Regions from separate parts of the Paenibacillus sp. MCAF9 genome, predicted to be linked through region 1. Evidence: riboswitches for the same ligand, from Rfam matches in the RefSeq annotation. Region 1 holds a riboswitch; the other holds the start of a gene.

The links. A riboswitch is a leader RNA that binds a small molecule or an ion and turns the genes downstream of it on or off. The one in region 1 is predicted to bind thiamine pyrophosphate.
Region 2: another riboswitch for thiamine pyrophosphate. It lies ahead of AB4Z45_RS30295 (ABC transporter ATP-binding protein); the one in region 1 lies ahead of AB4Z45_RS24835 (ABC transporter substrate-binding protein).

Annotation. Positions count from the first base shown of each region.
Region 1 covers NZ_JBFREL010000023.1:65,536-71,614, forward strand. The annotation lists gene AB4Z45_RS24815 (spore germination protein) at 1-165, shown strand, start outside; gene AB4Z45_RS24820 (Ger(x)C family spore germination protein) at 184-1,392, shown strand; gene AB4Z45_RS24825 (GerAB/ArcD/ProY family transporter) at 1,414-2,496, shown strand; gene AB4Z45_RS24830 (glycosyltransferase) at 2,588-4,060, shown strand; TPP riboswitch at 4,199-4,311, shown strand; gene AB4Z45_RS24835 (ABC transporter substrate-binding protein) at 4,497-5,537, shown strand; gene AB4Z45_RS24840 (thiamine-binding protein) at 5,604-5,906, shown strand; gene AB4Z45_RS24845 (ABC transporter permease) at 5,896-6,079, shown strand, end outside.
Region 2 covers NZ_JBFREL010000040.1:30,755-36,833, reverse strand. The annotation lists gene AB4Z45_RS30305 (ABC transporter substrate-binding protein) at 1-470, opposite strand, end outside; gene AB4Z45_RS30300 (ABC transporter permease) at 467-1,243, opposite strand; gene AB4Z45_RS30295 (ABC transporter ATP-binding protein) at 1,224-2,000, opposite strand; TPP riboswitch at 2,088-2,190, opposite strand; gene AB4Z45_RS30290 (DUF1273 domain-containing protein) at 2,278-2,835, shown strand; gene AB4Z45_RS30285 (metalloregulator ArsR/SmtB family transcription factor) at 3,042-3,647, shown strand; gene AB4Z45_RS30280 (DUF6855 family protein) at 3,996-4,403, shown strand; gene AB4Z45_RS30275 (S66 family peptidase) at 4,581-5,606, shown strand; gene AB4Z45_RS30270 (pentapeptide repeat-containing protein) at 5,725-6,079, shown strand, end outside.

The DNA.
Region 1 (6,079 bases):
CCGCTGGCACCAGGTCCTACCAAGCAAGGACCATGGCGAGATGTGTTCGTCAGGCTGCCATGGTGGGCGGTCGTGCTTCGACCTCTAGATTTGAATCTGCGTAATCCAAGGCGGCGGCCGAACGGAAAAAAACCGCCGGCACAGCGTCATTCCGATAAGGCGTAATGAAAGGGGGAACCTGCCATGAAAAAATGGAGGCTGCTGCTGCCGATGCTCATTTGTTTGCTGGCAACGGGCTGCTGGAATCGCATAGAGCTGAATGATATTGCGATTGTTTCTGCTACCGGCGTTGATTGGAAGGATGGGAAATGGGTGTTGTCGTATCAAGTGGTCATACCGGAAGCCATTTCCAGTCAAAGCGCGAGCAACAGCACAGCGGCGGTCCATGTTTTTTCCACGCAAGGGGAAAGCTTCAGAAGCGCGGTCAGCAAAGCAAGCCAGGAGACGTCGCGGCGCCTCTATTTCGCACATAATCAAATTGTCATTATCGGTCAGGCTGCTGCGCGCAAAGGACTGGGACCACTCCTAGATACCTATTTGCGCAATCATGATTCCCGCGAGACGGTGAGCGTTTTCTTGTCAAAGGGAAGCGCGCGCCGGATGCTCGAACAATTGATTCCGCTTGAGAAAATTCCAGGCGCAGCCATACAGCGCATGATCAATAATGAAGAGATGAACAGCTCTGCCTTTCGTCAAATGACCATTCATAAAGTACTGCTGGATTTGCTGGGAACGACAAAGGCCACTGGCATACCCGGATTAATTGTGTCCGGTACGAAAGAAAGTGTGGACAATGCAGGGCAGCTTGCATACACCAGTACACCGTCAAAGGTGAGATTGTTTGAGCTGGGCCTTATTGAAGGCGACAAGCTGGTAGGCTGGATCAACAACGAAGAAAGCCAAGGCGTGATGTGGCTTGCAAATCAAGTAAAGAAAACGACGATTTCATTCGCATGCTCAGCGGATAAGAAGCAACCGAAAAACTCATCTATTCGCATTACGCATTCGGATACAACGCAGACTCCTAAATCTTCAAGTGGCAATTGGCTGATGGATGTGAGCGTAAAGGCGACTGGAACGCTGATGGAGTACAATTGCGAGGGCGATCTCATGAATCCGAAAGAAATAGAGAAGATACAAAAACGGATTGAGGACGAGATTGCAGCAATTATGCAAAAAGGCTGGAGCGCTGTCAGTAAGCATAAAGCCGATGTAATCGGCTTCGGAACGATCATTCACAATAAATATCCAAAGCAATGGTTAAAAACGTCGGGCAGTTGGTCGGAGCAGTTTTCGAACATCGAAGTAAAGATGAAAGTTAAGGTGAATTTGAATTCAACTGGCCTTAGCGGGAGTGGATTTAAGAAGGCGCAGGAAAAGGACCACCAATAACATAAGCAGAAAGGAGACTATATGCAGCAGATTGGCAAAAACCAGCTTTCGATTTTGATCATCGTTTTTTTAATAGGCAGCACCCCTTTGTTCGAGCTCGGCATACAGGCGAAGCAGGATGCTTGGCTGGCGATGACGCTTGCTGCAATTGCTGGTCTGCTGCTTATCGTTATGTACGTCCAGGTGCAGAAGCGTTCCCCGAATTCGGAGCTTGCTGAGCTTTATGTTATACACTTCGGAAAATGGATCGGCGGCTTTGTAGGCATACTTCACGCGTTATGGTTTGCTTATGAATCGATGCGCAACGTACGGGACGTCGGAGAGCTTACGATGACGGCGCTGCTCACCTTTACGCCGAAATGGATTGTTATGCTGCTGATTATCAGCGCCGCCGCTTATACCGTCAGCAAGGGAGTGGAAGTATTTGTCCGTGTCGTACAGCTTCTATTTCCGGTTGCAGCGCTCAGCTATGCTTTTATTATTTTGCTCCTGTTTGTTGCCAGGTTGCCCAAAATAGCACATTTGCTTCCCGTTTTTGAACACGGAATTGGGCCTGTCGTGAAGGCAGCCTTTCCAGATTTATTATCCTTTCCATTTGGACAAATGGTTATTTTTTTCGTTTTTTGGAAGCACGTGAGCGAGAAGAAAGGGATTGGGCCAGTCACTTACAAAGCCTATATTGGCGTATCCTTATTTCTAATTCTAATGAATATCATTACGCTATGCGTATTAGGGCCAGAGCTGTCCTCGCTTACAGCACTGCCGCTGCTTGAGGTTGTGCAGTTAATTAGGCTTGCTAATATATTGGAGAGGCTTGATGTGCTTGTAACCTTGCTTCTGTTCATCGGTCTATATGTTAAAATGACTGCGCTATACATGGCATCGGTATTCATGTTCAATATGATCACTGGTATTGCCTACCGATATTGTGTGCTGCCCATTGGTCTCATTATTTATGGGGCGTCGTTTATCGAAGCCAATAATACTTCCCATATTTGGATTGGACTCGATGTTACGCTGAAGATTGCGCCGTTGTTCCAAATTGTGCTGCCGCTGCTTATGCTTTTCGTCGGAATACGCAAGAAATACAAAAAGGCTGCATGATTGAAAGTTGCGCGCAGTGCTCACCCAAGCGGATAGGCTGACATATTTTATGAGTAAGTGAGCCGTTTATACTTGCTTGAGGAGGATACGCGTGAGCGATGCCAATAGCTGCATGACAAGCATTATTCTCGTTACCTACAATAAGCTTGAATACACGAAGCAATGTGTGGAAAGTATTCGGAGACATACGCAAAGAGGCAGCTATGAGCTGATTATTGTAGATAATGGTTCGACGGATGACACGGTAAAATGGGCTAAAAGCGAGAGCGATATCATCGTAATCGACAATGGCTGCAATGCTGGTTTTCCTAAGGGCTGCAACCAAGGATTGGCCGCGGCCTCGGGCGATCTTCTGCTGCTGCTAAATAACGATACAATTGTAACGCCAAGCTGGCTTGACGGTCTCAAGCGCTGCTTATTTAGTGATGAACGAATCGGGGCGGTCAGCCCCGTTACGAATTCGGCTTCCTACTGGACGACGATCCCGGTCGACTATACGACGATAGATGAAATGGAGCTGTTTGCTTCTGCACTGCATGCCAACCCTGACAGAACAAAATGGGAGGAGCGCGTGAAGCTGGTTGGCTACTGCCTTCTGCTGCGGAGAGAGGCATGGGAGAAAACGGGATCGCTCGACGAGATTTTCGGAATTGGCAACTTTGAAGATGATGACTATAGCCTCCGGCTCCGGCTGGCGGGATATAAGCTGATGCTGTGCGGCGATACGTTTATTCATCATTACGGAAGCGTCTCTTTTAGCTCAGAGCCAGAACAATATGTACAAAACTTCAGAAAAAATGCTATTGTTTTTATGTCCAAATGGGGCTTTGACCCTGGTGCTGCAACGTATATTAGAATGGATTTCAGCACCGTAATTGAGCGGGAATCGCATGAGTACAGACGCGAGAATTGCTCGATTATGGAAATAGGCTGCGGGTGCGGAGCTACGATTTTGCATATGAAAAAGCAATTCCCATCCGCAATATGGTACGGAGTTGAGCGTAATGAGCTGGCGGCTAGAGTAGCAGAAGCTTCGGGAATTACCGTATTCCGCTCGATTGATCCGAAGGATTGGAGGCTGCCTGCTGAAGGTCTTGACGGCATCGTAATCGGAGATGCTCATGCTTACGGGACACCGCAAGCCATGAAAAATCTAGTTCGTCTATTAAAGCCTGGCGGCTGGCTAGTCGGGTGCTTTGCCAATCGCTATTATTTCGACAATATTCGGCAATATTTAGATCCTGCTAATGCACAAGCACAGCATCAAGCAGCATCACAGTACTCAGCAGAACAAGTTGGCCAGCTTTATTTGCAGGCCGGTTTTACCTATGTGAAGATTACACGTGCGGATAATAAACCGCAGGAGCAGCTTGAATACATCCATCTGCTAGAGCAGCTAACGTCTGAAGAGATGTCAAAAGAGCTGGCAGCTGCATACTTGCTCGTATATGGACGCCTTGCTCCTGCAGCAGAGACCCAAGCTACAGCAGACTTAGAAAGTTCGACGGCTGATGAAGAAGCAAAGCTTGAATGGCTGGATGAGCATGTTGATCTAGGGCAATGACAGCTGGTGCAGGAGCTGCACGTTCTGGCTGCCTTATATAGTAAGAGGATGAGTATCGTGGCTTGATGATAATCATTTTCAAAAAAAACTAGCATTAAATGCGGGTTTTGCTATACAATGAATGGTATTGACGAAACCGAATATGTTCCGGGGAGCTGGTTAGGCCGGCTGAGAGGGGATTTTCTATACAATTCCGACCCGTTAAACCTGATCTGGATAATGCCAGCGTAGGGACAGAAGCTCTGTTTAGCAAGCAGGCGAGATCAAATTGATCAAGCATTTGCTGTATAAACAGCTGCACAGCCAATGATATGGCGTCCTCCGGATTAGGGGGACGCTTTTTTTTTGTTGCGATTAGAATGATGCAGCCATGGAACCGGATACTACGAGGAGTCGTCGCCTATAAGAATCGAAGCATGGAGAGGGGAACAACATCATGAATCAGAAAAAAACAGGGCATTTGTCGTGGAAAATCGTGGCCGCGATGCTAGTGTTCGTATTGGCGCTGGCAGGCTGCGGCGGTGGCGCTGGGAACAAGGGCGAACAGCCGAAAGAGCAAGAGGGAACAGCGGACAAGCCGCTAGAGAAGGTACAGGTTGTACTCGACTGGACACCAAATACGAATCATACCGGACTTTATGTAGCTAGAGATAAAGGTTTTTTTAAGGAGCAAGGCCTGGATGTTGAAATTATTCAACCAGGACAAAGCGGTGCCGATCAAATGGTCGCTTCTGGCAATGTACAGTTTGGCGTAAGCTATCAGGAGTCAGTCACGATGGCGAGAATTGCCGGTGTGCCGCTCGTATCGATCGCTGCTGTCATTCAGCACAACACCTCAGGTTTTGCTTCTCCGCTTGCAAAGGGAATCGATTCACCTGAGAAATTTGAAGGGAAAACGTATGGTGGCTGGGGCGCTCCTGTTGAGGAGGCGGTCATTCAATCGCTTATGCAGGAGAAGGGCGCAGATGTGAGCAAAGTAAATATGATAAGCATCGGCGACGGCGACTTCTTTACGGCAGTGAAACGGGATATTGATTTTGCATGGATTTACTACGCATGGACTGGCGTGGAAGCAGAGCTGCGCGGCGAGAAGATCAATATGGTTTATTTAACAGATTACAGCGACAAACTGGATTATTATACGCCGGTAATCGTGACGAACGAAGGTTTGATTAAGGATAAGCCGGAAACCGTCAAAGCGTTTACTGCTGCCGTATCCAAAGGCTATCAATACGCGATCAGCAATGCGGAGGATGCAGCAGAAATTTTAATAAAAGCAGAGCCGGATTTGAACGCAGAGCTTGTGCGCGCCAGCCAAAAATGGTTAAGCTCCAAATATCAAGATGACGCGCCGCGCTGGGGCGAACAGAAGCTAAGCGTATGGGAAAACTATGCGGCATGGATGTTTGAGCACAAGCTGCTGGAGAAGGAACTTGAAGCGGAGAAGGCATTTACGAACGAATTTTTACCACAATAAGCAATTCGAACATACGGAGAGCGGGAAAGCCCGCTCTCACATACAACAAAGAGAGAAGGAAATCCGATGGCTAATGCATTAGTAAGCATTCAAATTTTACCGACAACACCAGGCGGCGAGAGCGTTATTCCCTACGTAGATCGTGCCATTGATATTATTAAAGCGGCAGGTGTTCCTTACCGTGTAGCACCGCTTGAAACGACGATGGAGGGTGAGCTGAGCCATCTGCTCAGCGTGGTTCAGTCGATGAGTGAGGCCATGGCGGAGATGGGCTGCCCGTCCGTTATTTCACAAATTAAAATTTACTACAATCCGGCAAACGGCGCTTCCATGGGCAGGCTGCTGGAGAAATACCCAGATGGGCAATAAGAAATTGATTTGGTCGAAAGTATGGAAACCGGCAGCGCTTCTGATCGTGCTGATTGCCTGTTGGCAGGCGGCTGCATCGCTTGGATTATTTCAACAATGGCTCATTCCTTCTCCGATATCAATCGTGAAGGGTGCTATCGCTATTTGGCCAAGGTTAATGATGCATACGGGAG
Region 2 (6,079 bases), on a different contig from region 1:
GGGATGGAGGAGAAGCCGACCTTTTTACCAACAAGGTCCTTGGGTGATTTGGCGCTTCCGCCTTCTGGTACCATTAGATGATTAAGCGGATGCCTGACGATTGCTGCAATGGATTTAACAGGAATATCCTCGCCGCGAGCCATCAATACCTGTGGCTGGTAGCTGAGCGCCAAATCAACCTTGCCGGCAGCCACTAGCTTCAACGCATCATTTGTATCCGCGGGCATTTGGATGTTAACCTCTAAACCATGCTTCGCAAAATAACCGTTTGTTTGAGCCGCATAGAGGAAGGAATGCACCGCATTTGGATACCAGTCGAGCATAATGCTAATAGTCTGGGGATTTTGTTTTGCCGAAGTGTCCTCGGGTTTGTTTTCAGTGGGGGCTACGTTGCTGCTGCACCCGTTAAGCACGAGCAGCAGAGAAGCAAGTATTGGAATTATCCATTTGATAGATGCTTTGATGATCATGTATTGAACCTCTTTCTCTTTAGTATTGATTTCTCCAAAAGGACAATGGCAGCAAATAATAAGATGCCAATGAGGGATAGCAGAAAAACGGATGCAAACATGGAATCGGCGTTCAAATTGCTGGACATTCGGCGGCTATAGTAGCCTAGGCCTTCACTGCCTCCAAGCCATTCACCGATGGTGGCGCCGACAACACAATAGACGATAGACAGCTTAAGTCCTGAGAAGAAGGACGGTAGGGCGATGGGTACTTGTATTTTTCGGAAAATACCCCAGTGCGTTGCTCCCATTGTGAGCAGCAGCTCTTCATATTCGCCACCACTTTTCTTAAGCCCGTCATAGGTGCTCACAACGATAGGGAAAAAAGCAGTCAAAAAAACAACAGCGACCTTGCTCCAAATCGTATAGCCAAACCACATAATGAAAATTGGCGACAGAGCGATAAGCGGGATGGTCTGACTGATGACGACAAACGGGTACAGCGCCTTCTCCAGTATTCGAAAAGTGTGCATGCCTGCTGCGAGCGTAGTCCCAATAACAATCGACAATAGAAAACCGAGGGACACTTCTTTAAGCGTAGCCAGCAGATGTTTGCCAAGCAGCAGATGGCCATCTTCGATTAATGCCTGAGCTATTGAGCTAGGTGACGGCAGTATGTAGGGTGGAACCAATCCGAGCTGTGCGACCGCTTGCCAAACGAGCAGTAAGCTAATGAGCAGCAGTATGAATAGTCCGTAATGGCTCAGCCACTGGTTAATTAGAGGTTTGCGCATGCAGTCTTCGCTCCAAATCTTGCCGCAGCTTGATGAAGTCGGGTTCATAATTTTGCTCATAGTGTCTTGGTCTCGGCAAAGGGACGACTATTTCCTGTATCCCTTGCGCCTCGCTAGCAGCACCTGGCAATAAATAAATGCGGTCGCTCAGCAATATCGCTTCCTCAAGATCATGTGTGATAAAGAGGACAGTTTTTCCAAGGTCGCTCCACAGCTCTAGCAGCCACTTATGCATGCCGCGTTTGGTCATGGAGTCAAGCGCGCCAAACGGTTCGTCCAGCAGCAGCAGCTCTTGTCCGGTTACTAGCGTGCGTAGAAAAGCAGCCCGCTGTCGCATGCCGCCTGACAACTCGTCAGGGTAAGCTTGTTCATAACCTGCTAGTCCGAAGCGTGTTAGCAGCTCCATGATTTGGATCGTGTTATAATGGGGATTGCTGCGTGTCAGCTCAAGTGGAAGCAGACAATTGCCGAGTATTGTTCTCCATGGCAGAAGAAGATCCTTTTGCGGCATATAAGCAATCTTGCCGAGACGATTGGGGGCAGGCTTGCCATGCAGCCTAATTTCACCTAGGCTAGGCTGAAGCAAACCGGCCATGAGCTTAAAGAGAGTGCTTTTGCCTGAGCCGCTAGCACCGATGATAGAAACAAACTCACCTGAGTAGGCTTGAAGCGAAAGATTAGACAGTATAGATGTTTCAGCAAGCTTGTCGTAGGTGTAGCTTACTTGGTGAAGTGAGATTATAGCTGTAATACGCATCCCTCCGTAAACAAATAAAGACCCACCCATTTCCGAGGGGAAATGAGCGGGTCTAACGATCACACAAGGCTTGCGCGCATGAATGAATGCTTTGCTGCTCCACTTCCCTCCGCTGGAATGATCCAGATCAGGTTCCAAGGGTCCGGAGCAGTTGCTCCATCTCAGCCGTTAGGCTCCCCTAGTGAAATAAATAGGTTTATATGCAATTTGTATTTTTTCTACTATAGCATACACTGGATAGATGTAAACCATAATTATCCGAAAAGGCGTTGGACAAATGAAAAATTTACTCGTAACGGGCTACCGAGCGTATGAGCTTAATATTTTTAGCCAGAAGCATGAGGGCATTGTTTATATAAAAAAAGCGCTGACAGGCAAGCTGGTTCCACTTATAGAAGATGGGCTTGAGTGGGTGATTACCCCGGGTCAATATGGCGTGGATTTGTGGGCGTGCGAGGTCGTTATTGCGCTGAAGGAAATTTATCCTCATTTGAGACTTTCAATTATTTCGGCATACAGCAATCCGGAAGAAAAATGGAAGGATGATAAAAAGGAGTTTTATCAGCAGGTTTTAAAAGGGGTCGATTATTACGCTTCGGTCAGCAACCAGCCGTATAATGGCATTTGGCAGTTTACGGCTAGGGACGAGCTGCTATTTCGGAAAACGGACGGCATTCTGCTCGTTTATGATGAGGATGCAGGCGAGGGCAGCCCCAAGTTTTTTAAAGAAAAAGCGTTAAAGAAACAGCAGGCTGAGGGCTATGGTTATTTCAGCATAAGCTCAGAGGACATTCAGAGCATTGCGGATGACGATAACCTGTATTCGGAAAATTGACGATGAATGGTAGTTGAGTAAGAGGAGTTTATTTCATGCTGGCAGGCAGATATCTGTCAGCTTTTTTTTATGCGCCAAGCTGACTGTTTATGCTATTGAGATACATTGGGATTGACAAATAATAGGTGGCGTATTATTATCTGATTAGATAAATATCTAATTATACATAAGTTAAATTTGCTTGGTGGAGGAAGAGGTGGCGAACAGTGCAATTAGATAAGGTCGTAGCCTATCATAAGGCATTATCCGATCCGACGAGAATTAAATTGTTGATTATGCTGGCTGAAGGTGAGCTTAATGGACAGGTGCTCGCAGAGAAATTAGGCGTGACGCCTGCTACGATTACGCATCATGCAACCAAATTAAGAGAGGCCAGCTTAATTAATGAACGCAGAGAGAAAAATACGATTTATTTTTCGTTGAACCATTATTTTATTAAGAGCAACGCTAATGCGGCGGCGGAGCTCATTTACCGGAATGCAGGTGCAGAGAAGGGAGTGGACAACATGGAGGATAGCAATAAGAAACTGAAGGATTCAGTCATTCGCAACTTTTTTACAGCAGAAGGTAAGCTGAAGCATATGCCGGCTCAGCATAAGAAAAAATTGATCGTGCTTCAGCATATGGTTTCTCATTTGACGAGAGGGAAACAGTATACAGAGAAGGAGATTAACGAATTTATCAAAGGTTATCATGATGACTTCGCGACCATTCGCAGAGAGTTCATTATGCATCAATTGATGTTTAGAGAAAATGATATTTACGAATTGAATCCGCAAGAAATATGGGCGAAGTGGGAGATTCTTTCGTAAGCGGAAGTTGTTTTTGACAATAGCGGACATCAGATGCCTTATTTGCTTTATTTCTCTTCTATTGGCATAGGTTGCGGACATAAAGGCCGTTATTTGGCAATAATCGTTATAAATGACTGCGATTTCTGCTAAATAACGGACTCTATGTCCGTTAGAAGCTAATATGGCCTTTAAATTTGAAAATAAGGGCTTCTATGTCCGTTAGAAGTAAAACTGAACTCATCGAGCGGCTGCTGTGCTACTGCGTCATAAAGGAAAAGTAATTTTTTATCGAATGTAGTATCTTCTGAAGGATATCTGAAAGATAAAGTACATAATAAGAGTGGATTACAAAAGGAGCGAACACATATGACGATGGTAGAAGGTACTAAAGAAAACCCATGGAAATTAAAAACACCCCCTCAGACATCTGAATATGAAATGTATAAGGATGAAAAGGACGGTAAAGAAATTTTAGTATGCACAGTTGGGAAGACGGTGTTGCATTATGATTTCCGCTGCATTGATGACTTAAGCGCGATGCTCAAACAACATGGTGACTGGATTGAGCTTGGCAGCGCCGATGAGCAGAAGCCTGCTAAAGAGGGTACTGTTGAAGCATGGGGACGCTCGTCTGAAAACCCGATTGGCGGGTGGTATGGATTGAAAAAAGGGTTGCGCGGCAGATTCGGAATGTATCTTCCACCATTAATGGAGAAGCTGGGACTTGCAGAAGTAGAGCATAATCCAAGGAATAATCGGATGAAGTCCATTTAATCGCAGTGGTGTGAAAACTTGAAATGGGACGAGAACCATACAATCCTATTGTGAATGATTATTGAGATCGAGTGATTGGCTGCCGCAATGGCAGCTTTTTTTTATTGTAAGAGTGATTGAGAACTTACAAATATTTGTATATATTTATTTTAAAAGAATGATTAGGAGGGTTATTCCTTGACATCCTCACAATTGAAACCCGGTAAACTAAAACCCGGAGATACCATTGGAATTGTTTCACCATCCTCGCCTGTTGCTTTTTATTGCCCTAACAGATTGAATCGCGGAATAGCTGCTTTAGAAAATATGGGATTTAAAGTAATTACAGGACAGCATAGCAGGAAGAGAACAGGTCACACGGCTGGCAGCCTAAATAATCGTTTGGATGATTTTCATCATATGATTCGAGACCCGGATGTAAAAGCAATTATCGCTACAATAGGGGGATACAATTCACATCAGCTACTTGAAGAATTAGATTATTCGCTGATTAGCAGCCATCCGAAAATTATAATGGGGTATAGTGATATAACTGCACTTTTAGCAGGCATACATGCAAAAACAAATCTTATTACATTTATGGGACCCGCTATTATGCCGCAATTTGGAGAATTTGGCGGACTTATTGATTTTACATACCATTCCTTTGTGAGAACCTTAATGAAGGATACACCAATTGGAATGATTGACTCCAGCGATCATTGGACCGAGGAACATTTAAGCTGGGACATTGACGATTCACGCCCAAGAGCGATCGTCCCTAATACAGGCATGAAGATTTTAAAGCCAGGGCATGCGAGAGGACCTATACTAGCTGCGAATATGGGAACAATTCTCCTGCTGGCAGGTACGCCCTATTTACCAAGCTTCGAGGGTAAAATTTTATGTCTAGAAGACGACGAGAGTGAGCAGCCAAGTACAATTGATAGATATGTTACACAATTTCGCCAGATGGGTATCTTTGATCAAATTTCCGGTCTGATTATTGGAAGATTCCATTCGAATGTAGGATTTAATGAAGAAGATTCATTGCAAGAGCTGCTGCAAAATGCAACGAGAGGATACGATTTTCCGATTATATATGATGCGGATTTTGGTCATACGGACCCTATGATTGTACTTCCAAATGGTGTTGAGGCTAGTTTGCAAGCTAATGAAGAACGAGGGATACTTTTTTCGATTGAAGAATCCGCCGTGCAATAATAAAATCTACTATATATCATTTATTTCAATACATGAAATTGTGAATATTATTTTGGACAGAAATCAGCTGTTGTTTTAAACTAGAATAGAATTCATACGTTAATTTGGAGGGAAAAATATGAAATTAGAAAATCAAAAAGAGATCCTGACAATCGTTAATTCAGATGTTACAGCTTCCAGCTTCAAAAATGTTTGTGCGGAGCAGGTCACGCTTAACTGTTGCAACCTTAGCGGTATGAATATGAATGATGTGAATTTAACGGGATTACATATCTCTGATGCTAATTTGAGTGAGTTTGTTATTGACGGTGCACAGTGGGGCGGAGCCCATTTCCGCAACATTGGATTCGGTAATCCAAATCAGCCTGATGTTGAATTCAACAGAACACCTGTGCAATTAACCAATTGTAATTTACATCAAAGCGTATTTACGGATTGCAATTTAAAAAACGCTAAATTGGACAACTGCGATA